DNA from 3 places in the Pseudomonas tensinigenes genome. Region 1 is predicted to be linked to each of the others. Evidence: predicted binding sites of a transcription regulator. Region 1 holds the regulator's gene; each other region holds the start of a gene.

Region 1 (6,381 bases):
GCTGATGGAAATGACCCGCAAGGGTCTGGGCATGACCGTCATCCTTGAAGCCGATGGCAAACTCGCCGGGATCTTCACCGACGGCGATTTGCGCCGCACCCTGGATCGCAGCATCGACATTCGCAGCGCCACCATCGACCAGGTAATGACGGCCCACGGCAAGACTGCCCGGCCCGAAATGCTCGCCGCCGAAGCCCTGAAAATCATGGAAGACCACCGAATCAACGCACTGGTCGTTGTGGATGAAGATGATCGCCCGGTCGGTGCCTTCAACCTCTCCGATCTGCTGCGCGCAGGAGTGATGTAATGAGCAACGATCTGCTGCAACGCGGCAAAGCGATCAAACTGGCGGTTTTCGACGTCGACGGCGTTCTCACCGACGGTCGCCTGTACTTCCTTGAAGACGGTAGCGAATTCAAGACCTTCAACACCCTCGACGGTCAGGGCATCAAGATGCTGATGAACGCCGGCGTGCAGACCGCCATCATCAGTGGTCGCAAGACTCCAGTGGTCGAACGCCGGGCGAAAAACCTCGGCATCCCCCACCTGTTTCAGGGACGCGAAGACAAATTGGTCGTTCTCGACGGCCTGCTTGAGCAACTGGGCCTAAGCTATGAACAGGTCGCCTATCTCGGTGACGACCTGCCCGACCTGCCAGTGATCCGCCGGGTCGGTCTGGGCATGGCCGTAGCCAACGCTGCTGATTTTGTCCGTGAACACGCCCATGGCGTTACCCGGGCTCGCGGGGGCGAAGGTGCTGCCCGCGAATTCTGTGAATTGATCCTGCGCGCCCAGGGCCGCCTCGATGCGGCCAACGCCGCGTACCTGTGAGCCAAACCATGTTCAGCAAAAAATTTCGTAACTTCCTGCTGTTCGGCTGCATCGCTGCGATTTTCGCAGCGGTCGGCTACTGGAATATCAGCCCGGAACGCTTTCTCGACAAACCACCGGTCACCTCGGTGGAAACGCCTATCGACTGGTATGCAACCAACACCCATACCCTGCAATACCTGCCGGATGGCAAGGTGCAGTATGAAATGACGTCCGAGAAAGCCGAGCACGTGAAGGCAACTGACGTCACGCTCGTGACCAAACCCGACCTGAACATGTATCGCGGAACGGAATTTCCGTGGCACGTGACCAGTGAGCGCGGTGAAGTGAACTCAGGCGGCACCGAAGTCGAACTGATCGATTCGGTACGCGTTGCGCGCACCGATGAAAAGAAGCGTGACATCCTGATCACTTCCACTCGCATGACCGTGTTCCCGCAGCAGGAATATGCGCAGACCGAGCAACCCGTTAGAATCGACGGCGCTGGCGGTGTATCGACTGGCGTTGGAATGAAAGCGTACCTGAAGGAAAGCAGGATACACCTGCTATCGAACGTAAGAGGACAGTATGAGGCTCGTTAAAACCCTCCCTATTTTGCTCAGTCTGGGCGCAGCACTGGGAAGCGTGAGCGCCTGGGCTCTGCCGAACGATCAGCAGCAACCTATCCGCATTCAGGCCGACGACGCCCAACTGGATGACAAGAACGGCATCGCTACCTATAAAGGTGATGTGATCATCACCCAGGGCTCGATGATCGTTAAAGGCAACACCGTCACCATGACTCGCGCGCCGAATGGCGATATCGACGTAGTGACCTCCGTGGGCAATCTGGCTTACTTCGAGCAGTTGCAGACCCAGGGCGACGCCAAACCGGTTCAGGGCTACGGCGTGACGATTCAATACCACGCCCAGCAAAACCGCGTCGTGCTGATCGACAAGGCCAAGGTCGTCGACAAAGACGGCAACGTCACTCAGGGCGAGAAAATCGTCTATGACACCGTGAAGAAACTGGCCAGCGCCGGTCGCGCTACCGGAAGCAAGGTCACCGAGGCGCGTCCGCGCATCGACATGGTGATCCAGCCGAAGAAGAAAACCGACGAGAAAACCCAGTAATGGCAACTCTGAAAGCTCAGCACCTGGCCAAGGCCTATAAAAGCCGCCAGGTCGTGCGTGATGTCAGCCTGTCGATCGACAGCGGCCAGATCGTTGGTCTGCTCGGCCCGAACGGTGCCGGCAAGACCACGTGTTTCTACATGATCGTCGGCCTGGTGCAGGCCGATCAGGGCCGCGTACTGATCGATGATCTGGACGTCAGCCACCAGCCGATGCACGGCCGTGCAAAGGCTGGCATCGGCTATCTGCCGCAAGAAGCGTCGATCTTCCGCAAACTGTCGGTGGCTGACAACATCATGGCCATCCTCGAGACCCGTCAGGAACTCGACAAGGCCGGTCGCCGCAAAGAGCTGGAAAGCCTGCTGCAGGAATTCCACATCAGCCACATCCGCGACAACCTCGGCATGAGCCTGTCCGGTGGTGAACGCCGCCGGGTGGAAATCGCTCGCGCGCTGGCAACGGCACCGAAATTCATCCTGCTCGACGAACCGTTTGCCGGTGTCGACCCGATTTCGGTCGGCGACATCAAGCAGATCATCCACCACCTCAAGGCCAAGGGCATCGGTGTATTGATCACCGACCACAACGTCCGTGAGACGCTGGACATCTGCGAAACCGCTTACATCGTCAACGATGGCCAACTCATTGCTGAAGGCGATGCAGAAACCATCCTGGCCAACGATCTGGTCAAGGAAGTGTATCTGGGTCACGAGTTCCGCTTGTAAGCGTAACAGTGCCCGGTGCGCCGCCCGGGCGCTGTATCGATTCAAGCAGGAATTAATACGCTTTAATTGTTACAGCGCTCTAGGCAAACACTTCAGTTTCAGGCATATAATTTGCTTAAGTTTGGCGCCCCGGCGCCCTGTAGTGGATGGCGCATAGCGCCGGCGAATAAGGTGTTAAGCCCCTGCCATGAAACCATCGCTAGTCTTGAGAATGGGCCAGCAGCTGACGATGACACCGCAGCTGCAACAGGCCATCCGCCTGCTCCAATTGTCGACCCTGGATCTGCAACAGGAAATCCAGGAGGCTCTGGAATCCAATCCGATGCTCGAACGCCAGGAAGAAGGCGACGACTTCGACAATTCCGACCCCATGGCCGACAACGCCGAACAGAAACCCACCGAAATCCAGGAACCCTCCTATCAGGAAACCGCCCCGACGGTGGACAACCTCGAGGACGGCGAATGGAACGAGCGCATTCCCAACGAGCTTCCGGTCGACACCGCCTGGGAAGACGTTTACCAGACCAGCGCCAGCAGCCTGCCCAGCAGCGATGATGACGAGTGGGACTTCACCACCCGCACCTCCGCTGGCGAGAGCCTGCAAAGCCACCTGCTGTGGCAACTGAACCTCGCGCCGATGTCCGACACCGATCGCCTGATCGCCGTGACCCTGATCGACTGCATCAACAATCAGGGCTACCTGGACGAAACCCTCGAAGAGATCCTTGAGGCGTTCGATCCGGAACTGGACATCGAACTGGACGAAATCGAAGCCGTCCTGCACCGCATCCAGCAGTTTGAACCGGCCGGCATCGGCGCCCGCAATCTTGGCGAGTGCCTGCTGCTGCAATTGCGCCAGCTGCCAGCCAAGACGCCTTGGCTGACTGAAGCGAAGCGCCTGGTCAGCGATTACATCGACCTGCTCGGCGGCCGCGACTACAGCCAGTTGATGCGGCGCATGAAGCTCAAGGAAGACGAGTTGCGCCAGGTCATCGAGCTGGTGCAAAGCCTCAATCCGCGTCCGGGCTCACAGATCGAGTCCACTGAAGCCGAATACGTAGTCCCTGATGTCATCGTGCGCAAGGACAACGAGCGCTGGCTGGTCGAGCTGAATCAGGAATCGGTACCACGCCTGCGCGTCAACGCCCAGTACGCCGGTTTTGTCCGTCGCGCCGACACCAGCGCCGACAATACGTTCATGCGCAATCAGTTGCAGGAAGCTCGCTGGTTCATCAAGAGCCTGCAGAGCCGCAACGAAACCCTGATGAAAGTTGCTACCCAGATCGTCGAACATCAGCGCGGTTTTCTGGAGTACGGCGACGAAGCCATGAAGCCGCTGGTGCTGCATGACATCGCCGAAGCCGTGGGCATGCACGAATCGACGATTTCGCGGGTGACCACGCAGAAATTCATGCATACCCCGCGCGGTATTTATGAACTGAAATACTTTTTCTCCAGCCACGTCAGCACCTCTGAAGGCGGCGAATGCTCGTCCACGGCGATTCGCGCGATCATCAAAAAACTGGTTGCCGCGGAAAATCAGAAAAAGCCGTTGAGTGACAGCAAGATCGCTGGTTTACTGGAGGCACAAGGCATTCAGGTGGCTCGCCGCACCGTCGCCAAGTACCGCGAATCCCTCGGGATCGCGCCTTCGAGCGAACGCAAGCGGTTGATGTAAGCCACGTTACAGCGTTCCAGTGGCAGGCTATCCAGCCTGCCGCTTTATGCACTGGCAACGAAGGAGAAGCTGTATGCAAGTCAACATCAGTGGACACCAACTGGAAGTGACCGAACCTCTGCGCACCTACATCAACGAAAAACTCGACCGATTAGAGCGCCATTTCGACAAGATCACCAACGTGCAAGTCACGATGTGCGTCGAAAAGCTGAAGCAGAAAATCGAAGCCACCTTGCATATTCCCGGCGGAGAAGTGGTTGCCAATGCCGAGCATGACGACATGTATGCCGCCATTGACCTGCTGACCGACAAGCTGGATCGCCAACTCAAAAAGCATAAGGAAAAGACCCAAAGCCTCCTCCAGGGCGCGACAGGTCGATAACCCCCCATTCCATGATCCGACTTGAAAGTATCCTGACCCCCGGCCGTTCCCTCGTGAACGTGCCGGGTGGCAGTAAAAAGAAAGCCCTCGAACAAATTGCCAACCTGATCGCCCGCGAAGTGCCGGATCTGGCCATGCAGGATGTCTTCGAGGCGTTGATTGCCCGTGAAAAACTCGGTTCCACCGGTTTTGGTAACGGCATCGCCATCCCCCATTGCCGCCTCAAGGGTTGCCAAGCGCCGATCAGCGCGCTGATGCACCTTGACGCTCCGATCGATTTCGACGCCATTGACGGCGCTCCGGTTGACCTGCTGTTTGTTTTGCTGGTCCCGGAAGCCGCCACCGATGCGCATCTGGAGTTGCTACGTCAGATCGCCAGCATGCTGGATCGTAAGGAAGTGCGCGAAAAGCTGCGTAGCGCACCGAGTAGCGAAGCCTTGTATCAGGTCGTCCTGAGCGAGCAGAACGGGCATTAATCATGCGTTTGATCATCGTCAGCGGCCGTTCCGGCTCGGGTAAAAGTACGGCTCTGGATGTCCTTGAGGACAACGGCTATTACTGCATCGACAACCTGCCCGCAGGCTTGCTGCCGGAACTGGCCGAACGCGCGCTGATTCACACTGAGCTGGCGCAACCGCTGGTGGCCGTGTCGATCGATGCGCGTAACTTGCCGAGCCATCTGACGCGCTTTCCCGAGTTGCTTGAAGATGTCCGGGCCAAGCACATCCAGTGCGATGTCCTGTATCTGGACGCCGACGAAGAAACCCTGCTCAAGCGTTTCTCCGAAACCCGCCGTCGCCATCCACTGAGCAACGCCAATCGCTCGCTGGCCGAAGCGATCCAGGATGAAACCGCCCTGCTCGGCCCGATCGCCGACCTCGCCGACCTGAAAATCAACACCACCAACCTCAACCTGTACCAGCTGCGCGACTCCATCAAGCTGCGCCTGCTGAATCAGCCGGAGCCGGGCACCGCGTTTCTGGTCGAGTCCTTCGGCTTCAAGCGCGGCATGCCGGTGGATGCAGATCTGGTGTTCGATGTGCGCTGCCTGCCCAATCCGTACTGGAAGCCGGAACTGCGCGCGCAATCGGGTCTCGATGCGCCGGTGGCTGAATACCTGGCGGCACAGCCGGAGGTCGAAGAAATGTTTCAGGACATCTTCACCTACCTGCACAAATGGCTGCCGCGTTTCGCCGCGAGCAACCGTGCCTACGTCACCATTGCCATTGGCTGCACCGGCGGGCATCACCGCTCCGTCTACCTGACCGAACGTCTGGGTCAGGCCCTGCAGAAAACCCTGAAGAACGTCCAGGTTCGCCACCGCGACCTCACTTAAAGGATTCACACCGCGATGCCTGCTCTGGAAATCGAAATCATCAACAAGCTGGGCCTGCATGCCCGCGCATCGGCCAAGTTTGTCGGGGTGGCCGGGCAGTATCCGGATTGCACGATCAGAGTGGGTCGTACACCAGAGACCACGGTTGACGGTAAAAGCATCATGGCGATGATGATGCTGGCGGCAGGCAAGGGCACCAAGATCTATCTGAGTACTGAAGGGCATCAGGAACAGGAAGCGCTGGATGCGCTGGTGGCGTTGATCAACAACTACTTCGACGAAGGCGGCTGACAGCCAAAGTCAAAAGATCGCAGCC
Region 2 (6,381 bases), 2.7 Mb from region 1:
CCAAAAAATGCTCAGCGCTAAATATCATGAGCAAAACACTTTGATCAGCGATTTGACGGATGTATATGGGAATTCCCTTCAGAACACCGTTATTCAATATCTCAGCTTCAGGTTTTATATTCGCGAAAAAGGGCTGAATCTCTATGAGGTGATAGCCGAGTCGCCTCCGCAAAGCATGAAAGGCTTTACGACGACTCTCAGACGCGTACTCCCCAAGTCCTTCGCTTTCGAAGGCGCTAAGCTCGATGTCTACGACTGGTTTAAAAAGCTTGATAAGTTAGAGCGAATTACAACTCTGAAGCCAGTAAAAACTCAGACTGCACTCGTAAACCTTGATGGTGATTCAGCATTCAAAGTTGCAGTTGAATCCAGATCTGATGCGGTGGCCAAGACAGAAAAACTGGTAGGTGATCAGAAGCTGGTATTGGATAAGGTCAAGGTCTCCTTATATTATGAGGCATCTGAACGAACATTAGAGGTAACTCGAACTTATGGAGCCGCCCTCACCGGTTTTTCTGATCCATACGAAGCAATTGAGTTCTTGGCATATGTAATCTGAGGTAGTAGGAAATGACCAATCTGTTACCCGAATTCAATTTAACTGAGGGGCTTGAGAATTCAGCAACCGGTAATTTTTTCTATATCTCTATTATGCTTGGCGAGTCATTATAGCTTTCCAGAACTCTATATTCGGGCAAACCACTATGTCAGCGGGACGTGCGTCATTAAAGCTAATTTCAAAGTTCTGGAATTTCATCAGTTCCGACCGACGCCTCGATTGCAAAAAGACGCGTGAGCAAAATTTCATCACGGCTTCTAACAAGGTTAAGACTATTTCATTAAACGCCGGTGGTGTAATTTCTATAGATCCAGAAGAGATCCGTGATCAAATAATTACGTCGCGTGAGCAACTCAAACATCTTGTCCACAAGCCGGGAACTCACAGTTGGCCATCCGCTACTCATGGGGTACGATTCTGGCTCTACTGGAGAAACTCCAGTAAATGTCTTGGACTGCAATTGTTGCTTAGCGTCGGCTCGCCAGCGGAGAGGCAGTAAAGGTACGCATGCCTTAAATCTATAAAAACCGGTGAGTACACCGTCATAACAGCCAGCCCATTTTTGGGCGATGTGGATAGTCTTCCGCCGTGGTTTGACGCCGATACAAATCGGCAAATTGCTACGGCCTTGTGGGGTTATAGCTTGAGTGGTTCTACACTCTCATCGGGGCGATGGACGCTTGGAATGCGGAGTTGTGACGGCCTACCGCAAAGCCCAATGACAGCCCAGGGCCAAAATCTAAGGGAGATGAACCGATGCTCGGAGCTGAAGGGCTTCCCGATGTCTGGGAAACGGCCATAGACTCAAAACGTGAAAAATAATGCCACGCCCCCCAGATCGATTTTCGTATACTTTCGAGCCTAGAAACGCCAAAAAACGCTCTAAAGTATACGAAAACAAACGCCATACAAGCGACTAAATCGCTGCAGGCCACGACTTTAGGCGGACTCAGGAAAGTATACACTTCCTAGCTGGCTACTATGCCAATAAGCTGAGCGCGTTCAGGTGTTGCAAGACACCTGAATGAGAAACCCCCGACAGACCTCTGGTGTGTCGGGGGTTTTCTTTTGCCCGAGAGAAAAAGCCCTTCCCCCTCACGCCCGCCGTATCTGAGAACTCTGGGTGTCCAGGTGAACGGAGGCAGAGTGAATACTTCCGGCACAACTGTTCCGCAGAACTTCCACCCCCTTATCACGCCCACAAAAAAGCCCCTCGAAACGAGGGGCTCCTGGGTACGACTCAAACCAGAATCAGGTCATCTGAATGATGGTCTGCATGATGGTGCTCTGGGTCGAAATGGTCTTCGCGTTCGCCTGATAGTTGCTCTGGCCCTTGATCAGGTCCACCAGCTCATTGGTCAGGTTCACGTTCGACTCTTCCAGCGAGTTCGACTGGATGGAACCCAGTGTGCCGGTTTCCGGAGCGTCATAACCCGGGATACCCGAAGCGAAGGTTTCCTTCCAGCTGGTGCCGCCCACTGCTTGCAGACCTTGTTCGTTGGTGAAGCTGGCCAGTGCAACCTGGCCGATCGCCTTGTTCTGGTTGTTGCTGAAGTTGGCGAACAGCGTACCGGTGCCGTCGATGGTCAGGTTGGTGATCTGGCCAGTGGCGTAACCATCCTGAGTCGGGATGGTACGCGAGGTGTCAGCGTTGTACTGAGTGGTCTTGGCCAGGGAAACAGTCACGCCATTCGGGTTGGCAGCCGCGCCGTTAGGCGTGAAGTTGCCATTGGTCACGGTGCCCGGCACCCAGTTTTTCAGTGTCAGATCGCTGCTGATGATCGGGTTCGGAGCCGGCGCCGGCAGAGTGCTCGGTGTGCTGACCTGAAGCAGCTTGCCGGAACTGTCGAACGTCAAAGTCGATGCAATCGGCGGAGTGGCAGCTTTGCTTGGATCACTGCCGGTCGCGTCCGGGTTGCGCCCGTCCACCAGCGTGTACACCTTCCAGGTGTTTTCGCCCGTCTTCACGACGTACTGATCCATGTTGTGCTTGTTGCCCTGCGTGTCATAGATCGGGGTGCTGAACGACTCGGTGTAAGTCTCGACCTTGGACGGATCGAACTTGACAGCGGTGGCGCCGGTATCAACGATCACGGGAGCCGACGAGTTCAGGTTGATGCTCGACCCCACGGCCGAAGTCGACTTCGGTGCCAGGTTCGAGGTGTCGATCTTCAGGTCGGTCAACACGCCCTTGATGATCTTGCCGCTGGAATCCACAGCGTAACCTTGCAGGCGCGAGGTGTAGTCGGTGTTGGTGATGAAACCGGCGTCGTCGACTTTGAAAGTACCGGCACGGGTGTAGGAAATCGAACCGTTGTTGCTCATGGTGAAGAAGCCGGAACCGTTGATACCCATGTCCAACACGTTACCGGTGTTGTTGATGTCACCCTGAGTGAACTGCTGGGAAACGTTGGCCAGGCGCACACCGTTGCCGATGACTTTGCTGCCGGTGCCCAGGCGGGTCGCCGAGTAAACGTCTTCGAATTCTGCACGGGACGATTTGAAACCGGCGGTCGCGACGTTGGCGATGTTGTTGCCGGTCACGTCCAGTTGTTTGTTGGCTGCATAGAGACCGCTAAGGCCGATATTGAAAGACATATTCCACTCCTTTGTTGCCGGTTAGTCGGCTCTATATACCAATGGTTTGTACTTTGGACAGGGCAACGGAGCCCTTGCCAGCCAGGTTGAGCATCAGCTCGCCACCGGTCTGGCTGATCGTCACGCTGTTGACCGTTGCCGGCAGGTAAGTGGCCAGATCGGTCGCGGTGCCGTTGATCGGTGCGCTCGCCTTGAAGGTGTAGGTACCGGTCGGCACGAGGGTGCCGGACGTGTCCTTGCCGTCCCAAGTGAAGCTGGCACTGCCAGCGGCGCGACTGCCCAGATCGATGGTGCGAACCGTCTTGCCGCTGCTGTCGGTGATGGTCACGGTGCCCTCAGCAATGGACGTCGACAGGTTCACCGAACCGGTCAGGCCTTTGCTCGGGTCGTCGAGTTGCGCGGTGTTGGTCTGCACAATGACGTTGCGACCGACCAGCGACGACGCCTGCAGCGCCTGCGACGAGTTGTAGTTGCCGGCCAGGCCGCTCACGGTGCTGTTGAGCGTGGTGATGCCTTCGAGGCTGCTGAACTGCGCCAACTGCGCAACGAATGCGCTGTTGTCCTGCGGATCGAGCGGGTTCTGGTTTTTCAGCTGGGTAACCAGCAGTTGCAGGAACGCGTCCTTGCCCAGCGCTTGCCCGCCGGTGGCACTGTTGGTCGCCGAAGCGATGCCGCCCGTTGTGGTGCTGCTGGTCTTCGACGAGTTGGCCAGTACGTCTTTCAGACTAGGGGTGCTGGTGGTATCGGTAACACTCATGGCAGTCGCCCCTTATTACTGACCGAGGGTCAGTACCTTCTGCATCATGGTTTTGGCGGTGTTCATCATTTCGGCGTTGGTCTGGAACGAACGACTCGCGGAAATCATGTCAGCCATTTCTTCCACCACGTTGACGTTCGGGTAGTAGACGTAGCCTTTGGCGTCAGCCGCCGGATGATTCGGCTCGTAGCGCGCTTCGAGGTTGCTCTGGTCTTCGACCACACCGAGCACCTGTACGCCCTGACCGGCCGCGTCCTGACTCTGGAACAGCGAGTTGCTGCCAGCGTTTTGGCCGCCCTGGAACATGGTGGCGAATACCGGGTGACGGGCGCGATAGGTCTGGTCGATGCTCGACGAGACGGTCTCGGCGTTGGCGATGTTCGAGGCCACGGTGTTCAGACGCGTGGTTTGTGCGCTCATGCCGCTGCCGGCAATGTTGAAAACGCTGGACAGGGACATGAGTTACTCTCCGCGCAGGGCTGATACCAGCCCTTTGAATTTGCTGTTGAGCAGGGTGAAGCTGGCCTGGAAGCCGACGGCGTTTTCCGCGTAGTTCGACTGTTCCAGTTGGGCGTCCACGGTGTTCTGGTCGATCGAAGGTTGCATCGGCGTGCGATACATCAGCGATTCGTCGCCGTTGCCCAGGCCTTCAGCTTCGATGTGACGGCTGTTGGTCATGTTCAACGCGATGGTGCCGTTGGCGTTCTTCTGGGTCTGTGCTTCAAGCACTTTGGAGAAGTCCAGATCCCGCGCCTTGTAGTTCGGGGTATCGGCGTTGGCGATGTTGTTGGCCAGCACTTCGGCACGCTGGGCGCGGAAGCCCAATGCCTTTTCGTGAATGCCGAGCGCTTTATCGAAGCTGATGCTCATGTCGGGAACCTTCAGGTGACCGGTTTTTCGTAACTGAGCTTTAGCAAGCACCGTGCCAAACCATAATCCCCCTATAAACCGGGGCTTTGCCGGGAGTCGGCAAAGCGGCAATGCCAGAAAAGCGGCAACCGGTTTCCGCCGGATGCCGCTTTTCTGCCGCTTGCCGTCCTTGCAGGTCAACGCAGATCCCTGTGGGAGAGAGCCTGCTCGCGAAGGCGGCGTGTCAGTCGCCAACTGTTTTACTGACAGACTGCTTTCGCGAGCAGGCTCGCTCCCACAGGGGGGTTGTGGTGTTCGTGGGAAATAATTGGGGCATAAAAAAACGGCAGGCCTTTGCGGGCCTGCCGTTTTTTGTGTTGCCGATGCAATCACTTCGCCTGGTAAATGATCCCCGGGCTGCACTGCACCATCTGGTAATGGTCCGGCAAACCATTCAGCGCCTCGGAAGCGCCAAGGAACAGATAACCGCCCGGCTTCAACGTGCTGTGAATGCGCAACAGGATGTCTTTCTTCACTTCGGCAGAGAAGTAGATCAACACGTTGCGGCAGAACACGATGTCGAACTTGCCCAGCGCGGCATAGCTGTCGAGCAGGTTGAACGAGCGGAACTCCACGCGATTCTTGATCGGCGCCTTGATCACCCAGCGCCCCGGCCCTTTCGGGTCGAAGTAACGCTGCAGACGTTCCGGCGACAAACCGCGACCGATTGCCAGGCTGTCGTACTCGCCCGTCTTGCAGTTGGTCAGCATCAGGCCGGACAAATCAGTGGCAACGATCTGCACACCCATCTTCAACTGGCCGAGGTTGCTGCGCTCGAATTCGTCGATCGACATCGACAGCGAGTACGGTTCCTGGCCCGACGAGCACGCCGCCGACCAGATCCGCAGACGCTGGTTGGGGCTGGCCTTGATCGCTTCAGGCAGCACCTTGTTCTTCAAGACTTCAAACGGATAGGTATCCCGAAACCACAAGGTTTCGTTGGTCGTCATGGCATCGACCACCTGCTCGCGCAAACCGCTGCGCGGCTGGGTCTGGATGCGCTGAACCAGCTCACCCAGGGATTTGATGCCTTGCTGCTCCATCAGTTTGTTGAGACGGCTCGAGACCAGGTACTGCTTGTTTTCACCGAGCAAAATGCCACAGGCTTTTTCCAGGAAGACCCGGAACTGTTCGAAATCCAAATTACCCGTAGACAATGATGCCGCCTCTTAAATCGTGTTGACCGCCAGGAGCAAAACGCTCCTAGCTGATATCTGCTGCTTTGATCCGGTCGACTACCCGGGATGCCAGGTCATCAGGGCGGAACTTGGCCAGGAAGTCATCGGCACCGACTTTCTTGACCATCGCCTGATTGAATACCCCGGACAACGAAGTATGCAGGATGATGTGAAGCTTTTGCATGCGTGCGTCGCCGCGGATTTCCGCCGTCAGGGTGTACCCGTCCATCTCCGGCATCTCGATGTCGGAAATCATCATCAGGAACTCTTCTTCCGGCTTCTTGCCCTCGTCGACCAGCTTGCGCAGGTAATCCAGCGCCTGCTTGCCATCGTTCAGCGCCACCACTTCGACACCGATCGTCTGCAGGCAACGCGTGACC
Region 3 (6,381 bases), 1.3 Mb from region 1:
CGCCACCGTCAGGTGCAGATCAATCCGATCCAGCAACGGCCCCGATAGCTTGTTGCGATAGCGCTGCACCATGTCCGGTGTGCACGAGCACTTGCCGCTGGGCTCACCAAGATATCCACAGGGGCAGGGGTTCATTGCTGCCACAAGCTGGAATCGCGCCGGAAAGCGCACGCGATCCTTGGCCCGGGCGATGACGATATGTCCTGACTCCAAAGGCTCGCGTAAAACCTCCAATACCTTGCGATCAAACTCCGGCAGCTCATCGAGAAACAGCACGCCATGGTGGGCGAGGGTAATCTCACCAGGTTGCGGTTTCGAACTGCCACCCACCAGCGCTGGCCCGGATGCCGAGTGGTGCGGTTGACGAAAGGGACGCTGCGGCCAATGGGTCAGCGGCGCGCCACTGGCGACCGACTGAATCGCCGCCACCTCTAGCGCTTCACTCTCGGCCAGCGGCGGCAACAGCCCCGGCAGGCGACTCGCCAACAATGTCTTACCCGTCCCAGGCGGCCCGCTGAACAGCAAGTTATGGGCGCCCGCAGCAGCAATCAGCAGCGCTCGTTTCGCCGCCACTTGCCCCTGCACTTCATTCAAGTCGGGATAAGGCTTGCTGGCATGCATCAACCCGTCTGATACATAGGGCTCAACCGGCGTATGCCCATTGAAATGCGCCACCGCCTCCAGCAAATGATCCACCGCAAACACCTTCAACCCCGAAGCCAGGCACGCCTCCTCGGCATTCGCCCGCGGCACCACCAGCGCACGACCCGCCTTGCGCGCCGCAAGTGCTGCCGGCAACACGCCACGCACCGCTCGTACGGCGCCGGACAACGCCAACTCACCCAGACATTCCACATCATCCAGCGTCAGACACGGCACTTGCACACTCGCCGACAGAATCCCCAAGGCAATCGCCAGATCAAACCGCCCGCCATCCTTTGGCAGATCCGCCGGCGCCAGATTCAAAGTGATCCGCCGCGCCGGAAACTGCAGCCCGGAATTGATGATCGCGCTGCGCACCCGATCCTTGCTCTCCTTCACCGCCGCCTCGGGCAGGCCGACCATGGTCAGCGACGGCAGACCGTTGGCCAGATGGACTTCGACGGTGACAGCGGGGGCTTCCACGCCTATCTGGGCGCGACTGTGGACGATGGAGAGGGACATGGTCGTTCCTTGAGCTGAATCGGGGAGCCGCTTCCTGCGGGTTTTTTGAAGGGTAGTCGGGGGAGGGGATGTTGGTAGGTGGGTTCTATGAGCGAATTTTCACCGGATGTTGCAGGAGACAATAACCTGCAGGTATAAAAAAAACGCCTGTTAGGCGGTCATTTTTGCGGTACTCAGGTTCCACCACCGGCGAGCCAACCGTCGGGCTCCATTTCCTTGCCATAGGTCGCGGCCACTTTCAAAAAATGTCGCTGACTGGCTGAAACTCTGTCCGGCAAACCGAGTGCCTCGGTACCCGGTTTGGACACCCGTGCCGGTTGGGTTTTCTGCTTCTTCTGCTTCATAAACACCTCACGTGCCGGGATGCTTGATTCGATCTTATTGGTCGTCCAATGGAAAGACAAGGCGACCGGTTGTATCAAAATAAAATCCCAGCGTTTGATAGTAAGGAATGGCGCCTGAGTCTGGCTCTTGTACTTCGATTTGCGTGCACCCCAGCTTCCGGGCGTAGAACTCTGTTGTCAGCAATGCCATCGGCGCGATCCAGCCCCGCAAGGTATTCGTCTTGCATGTGTGTCCCTGTAAAACGATTTTCACGCAGATCGTGCTTCTTCGCGGCGTTGCGTAGCACAGTCCGCACAGTTCTTCTTCGTACCAAAACGCCAAGTCCAGCCCTTTTGCATCTTTGGTCTTCCAGTCCAAAACAGCGTCCCAGGGATACCCAACGGGGCCGGTCCACTGGTGGAATGCGTTGATTGCTACTGGAGTAATCGGATCGATCCTGAGTGATAGGGTATCAACTCCAGCTGCCAGGGCTTCTGGGTCCATGGACATTGTTTGATGTGCAAGTTTGCGCGATTCAGATTTGAGTGTCTGATTTCGAAGCTCGGTACCTTTGCCTTTTCTTCGCATCGTCTTGTTCTGTCGGGATCAATATGCAGACGATATCGAAGGCATTGATGCTTACGTAATCAGACGTAGGGGACGGTCCTCGTAGGACTGTGCTTGCGTTAGTGAAGGACGTTGGAGATGGCAGTTCAGGGTGTGAGAGGGCGGAGAGGCAATACTTTATACCGGCATGGATGAGGGTTTTGCGCTGCTCTCGATCGTAAATGAGCTTTGACTCCTGAGCGGTACTGAAGGATCCTCACGCTCGAGGACTGCAACTGCGCATTCGTCGGGACTGGGCACCAGCAAAGCTCCCCCGCATTTTTGGCAGCAGAGAAAGCTGGTTTCTCTGAAGTAGTGACGACGGGCTAGCCTGTCGGATTCTGAACCCAAGGCCGTAAAGCCAGGAGCTAAAGAATCGCTGCGACTATTCCTCCGAACAAAAAAAGGCGTCCTATGGACGCCTTTTTTATTTTTCACTCAGGACCTTCTACCGGCCAGCGCGCCGCTGGGCTCAAGCGCTGGCCCACATGTAACAGCAACTTCAATAAATCGCCGTTGGTTGGCTGACATATTCCCAGCCAAACGGAGTGCTTCGAGGTGCAAATCAACAATTTGAAATAGCTTTTCTTTCCTCTTCTTATCTTTCACAGATACCTCCATCTTGACGGGCATATTTCGTTTGCCAATGTAATGACATGCGTAAGGGCTGCGTAACTGGGTGCAGACGCTGATGTTTGTAGGGCCATGCCCTAATAGTTGTAGGACGCCGGCGAAAGGGGGGTGAAGGTCTTGTATCCGGGAGTCGGATGTTCCAGTTTGGCCACTCAACGCAGCCTCTGGAGGCGAAAAATGGATCGCAATGGTATGCGCCCGATTCATCCGGGCGAGGTTTTGAATAAGGAATTCATGGAGCCGTTGGGCATGACTGTCATGGATCTGGCCATGCCCACGAACTGGCCCGAAAGTGAGATCGAAAAGCTTGTGAAATGCCAGCTCAGGATCTGCGCCGATCTGGCAATCAGCCTTGCCATTCATCTCAACACTACGCCTGAGTTCTGGATGAATCTCCAATCGACTTACGATTTGCGCAGAGCCCAGTTCCGGCATGCGGGTTTATAGCGATTGCAGCATCCGCGAAGCTCTTTTCCACCATGGCCCCGTCATTGGGCGCTTGGTCTGTTCCCGTTCCACCACCATCAACGGCACATCCTGCAGCCGTATCCACGGCTGGTTATTCCAGTGCAACAAACTCAACGTCATGTCCGGCCAACTGAGCAAGCTGAGGTGTGGACGTTCGCTTGTGGTGGGGTGTTGGGCGTCGCGCAGGGTGGGGATGACCTGGTGGGTGAGCCATTCGCGTAGCGCACGGTATTCGGGGCAGTAGTGGTAGACGAGGAGGGCGTAGATGCCGGATTCGCTGATCAGCAGGGTGTTTTCGATTTGATTGTGGATCAGGGTTTTGCGGGTCTGGTATTGGTCGGGGTCGAGTTTTCGCAGCATGCGTTCGTTGAGGTAGATGTGTAGCAGGCGACTCAGGTCTCGGGCGCAGAACCAGGGTTGGTTCTGGATGAGGAGGGCGTGGAGGGGGAGTTTGTGGCGGGTAAAGATGTGCGGGGTCAGATAAGTCTCTTCTTGATTCATTGAGCAGTTCCTCTTGCTTAAGGGGCTGCCCTCAATCGTCGCCAAACGATTGGGTGGCAGTTGTACGCGGGTTGGCGAACCGGAGCAAAAGGAACCCGGCAGACCCGAAGGTCTCCCACGCACAACCGCCATGAAACGATGTGGCGGTAAATGTAGCCGCCATCATGGTTGTCGTGCGCCTTAAGCTGTTCGGGTCGCCAAACCCGGTGCTGAACTTTCAGCATCGGGTGAGCTTAGAAACCTGGGCTTTTCGGCGCAATCGGACGGCGGTGGTGCAGGTTGTAGGACGTTGCCGGGATGGTTGAAGGGCTGAGGATCAAAAGATCGCAGCCTTCGGCAGCTCCTACAGGGGGCGCGGATTATTCAGCGGGCGGTGTCAGCTTGGCTTCCATCTCGGCGACTTTGGCTTCGAGGCTTTCGAGGCGGGCGCGAGTGCGGGCCAGTACGACCATCTGGCTGTCGAATTCTTCGCGGCTGACCAGGTCGAGTTTGCTGAAGGCACTCTGCAGCAGCATCTTGAACTGGCTTTCGATTTCGGCTTTCGGCAGCGGGGTGTCGCCGCTGAAGAGGCGGGAGGCGGTGCCGCTCAGGGCGTCGAGGAAGTCTTTGGGCGCGAGCATGGTGGATGTCCTGGAAACAATGGCCGGCAGTGTATCACGCAGTGTCTATAGTCAATCTCGTGGTCAGGGATGCACGCTTTTCGCGCAGGCGGACGGACGGCGACGCACCGTTGTTGTGCGTATCCGCAGGGCCTTTTGCACGGGATGGCTTGCGGCAGCGGCCAAGGGATTGAAATCAGGGGATTTTGGCGAGATGGCAAGGTTTCTGCTTAGTCACCTTCGACCCATGCACTGATGCAGTCGCTGTGACGAATGCAGTGCGGCAGACGAAGCGGGGAGTTTCGTCAGCAGCGGTTAGCTGGCGTCAGTCGGGCAGGTAAGCCCGACGATGCGTTACAAAGCCAGGCACTGCGCTTAGACTTGAGTCGGGTTTGTTTTCCTGGGGCAAGTCCACCAATTCGGGAGAGAGTTTTCATGAAGCTAGTCACTGCCATCATCAAGCCGTTCAAGTTGGACGACGTGCGCGAGTCGCTGTCCGAAATCGGCGTGCAGGGCATTACCGTTACTGAAGTCAAAGGCTTCGGCCGGCAGAAGGGTCACACCGAGCTGTATCGCGGCGCGGAATATGTGGTCGATTTTCTGCCCAAGGTGAAAATCGACGTGGCCATCGACGACAAGGATCTGGATCGGGTTATCGAGGCGATAACCAAAGCGGCCAACACCGGCAAGATCGGTGACGGCAAGATCTTCGTGGTCAATCTGGAACAGGCGATTCGCATCCGTACCGGCGAAACCGATACCGACGCGATCTAAGCGCCGCCACAAACCCCAACGCCCCAGGAGAAAACAATATGACTCTGCGTAAATTCGCAGGGCTAGGAGCCCTGTTGTCTATCGTAATGCCCGGCCTTGCTATGGCGGCAGACGAAGTGGCGGCCCCAGTCCTCAATTCTGGCGACACTGCCTGGATGCTCACCTCAACGGCACTTGTGCTGTTCATGACCATCCCCGGCCTGGCGCTGTTCTACGGCGGCATGGTTCGCTCGAAAAACATTCTTTCCGTGATGATGCAGTGCTTCGCCATTACCGGTCTGATCAGCATCCTGTGGGTCATTTATGGCTACAGCATTGCGTTCGACACCACCGGCATGGAGCAGGGCGTCGTCAATTTCAACTCGTTCTTCGGCGGCATGGGCAAGGCGTTCCTCGCCGGTGTCACGCCTTCGAGCCTGACTGGTCCTGCGGCGCTGTTCCCTGAGGCGGTATTCATCACCTTCCAGATGACCTTCGCGATCATCACCCCGGCGCTGATCGTCGGTGCGTTCGCCGAGCGGATGAAGTTCTCCGCGATGCTGATCTTCATGGCTATCTGGTTCACCCTGGTTTATGCACCGATCGCGCACATGGTCTGGTCCGGCAACGGCGGCCTGATGTGGGACTGGGGCGTGCTCGACTTCGCGGGCGGCACCGTGGTGCACATCAACGCCGGTGTCGCCGGTCTGATTGCCTGCCTGGTATTGGGCAAGCGTAAAGGCTTCCCGACCACCCCGATGGCCCCGCACAACCTCGGTTACACCCTGATGGGCGCGGCGATGCTGTGGGTCGGCTGGTTCGGCTTCAACGCCGGTTCCGCTGCAGCGGCCAACGGCACCGCCGGCATGGCGATGCTGGTCACCCAGATCGCGACCGCTGCTGCTGCACTGGGCTGGATGTTTGCCGAGTGGGTCACCCACGGCAAGCCAAGCGCGCTGGGCATCGCTTCGGGTGTGGTTGCCGGTCTGGTAGCGATCACTCCGGCTGCCGGCACCGTGGGCCCGATGGGCGCACTGGTGATCGGTCTGGCGGCGGGCGTGGTGTGCTTCTTCTGCGCCACCACCCTGAAACGCAAACTCGGTTATGACGATTCCCTCGACGCATTTGGCGTACACGGTATCGGCGGTATCCTCGGCGCAATCCTCACTGGTGTGTTCGCTGCACCTGCTTTGGGTGGTTTCGGCACCGTTACCGATATCGGCGCGCAGGTCTGGATTCAGGTCAAAGGCGTTGGCTTCACGGTGATCTACACCGCGATCGTCACCTTCATCATCCTCAAGGTCCTGGACGCCGTCATGGGTCTGCGTGTGAC

What was found. The regulator sigma-54, encoded in region 1, starts transcription at its own class of promoters, with help from an activator protein. The targets are predictions, from matches to a motif close to ANTGGCATNNANNTTGCTNT.
Region 2: flgB (flagellar basal body rod protein FlgB) is a predicted target of sigma-54. The motif match lies at 4,825-4,844, and genes of this name have one in related genera.
Region 3: glnK (P-II family nitrogen regulator) is a predicted target of sigma-54. The motif match lies at 4,509-4,528, and genes of this name have one in related genera.

The regions. Positions count from the first base shown of each region.
Region 1 is NZ_CP077089.1:1,257,521-1,263,901, reverse strand. It holds gene HU718_RS05420 (KpsF/GutQ family sugar-phosphate isomerase) at 1-307, shown strand, start outside; gene HU718_RS05415 (KdsC family phosphatase) at 307-831, shown strand; gene lptC (LPS export ABC transporter periplasmic protein LptC) at 840-1,412, shown strand; gene lptA (lipopolysaccharide transport periplasmic protein LptA) at 1,399-1,944, shown strand; gene lptB (LPS export ABC transporter ATP-binding protein) at 1,944-2,669, shown strand; gene HU718_RS05395 (RNA polymerase factor sigma-54) at 2,857-4,347, shown strand; gene hpf (ribosome hibernation-promoting factor, HPF/YfiA family) at 4,421-4,729, shown strand; gene ptsN (PTS IIA-like nitrogen regulatory protein PtsN) at 4,741-5,205, shown strand; gene rapZ (RNase adapter RapZ) at 5,208-6,065, shown strand; gene HU718_RS05375 (HPr family phosphocarrier protein) at 6,081-6,356, shown strand.
Region 2 is NZ_CP077089.1:5,197,604-5,203,984, forward strand. It holds gene HU718_RS23065 (hypothetical protein) at 1-559, shown strand, start outside; gene flgE (flagellar hook protein FlgE) at 1,811-3,157, opposite strand; gene flgD (flagellar hook assembly protein FlgD) at 3,189-3,914, opposite strand; gene flgC (flagellar basal body rod protein FlgC) at 3,930-4,373, opposite strand; gene flgB (flagellar basal body rod protein FlgB) at 4,377-4,784, opposite strand; gene cheR (protein-glutamate O-methyltransferase CheR) at 5,153-5,980, opposite strand; gene HU718_RS23095 (chemotaxis protein CheV) at 6,027-6,381, opposite strand, start outside.
Region 3 is NZ_CP077089.1:6,606,958-6,613,338, reverse strand. It holds gene HU718_RS29550 (YifB family Mg chelatase-like AAA ATPase) at 1-1,164, opposite strand, end outside; gene HU718_RS29545 (hypothetical protein) at 1,338-1,508, opposite strand; gene HU718_RS29540 (N-acetyltransferase) at 1,543-2,076, opposite strand; gene HU718_RS29535 (HigA family addiction module antitoxin) at 2,905-3,174, shown strand; gene HU718_RS29530 (BRO-N domain-containing protein) at 3,169-3,696, opposite strand; gene HU718_RS29525 (accessory factor UbiK family protein) at 4,056-4,316, opposite strand; gene glnK (P-II family nitrogen regulator) at 4,731-5,069, shown strand; gene HU718_RS29515 (ammonium transporter) at 5,108-6,381, shown strand, end outside.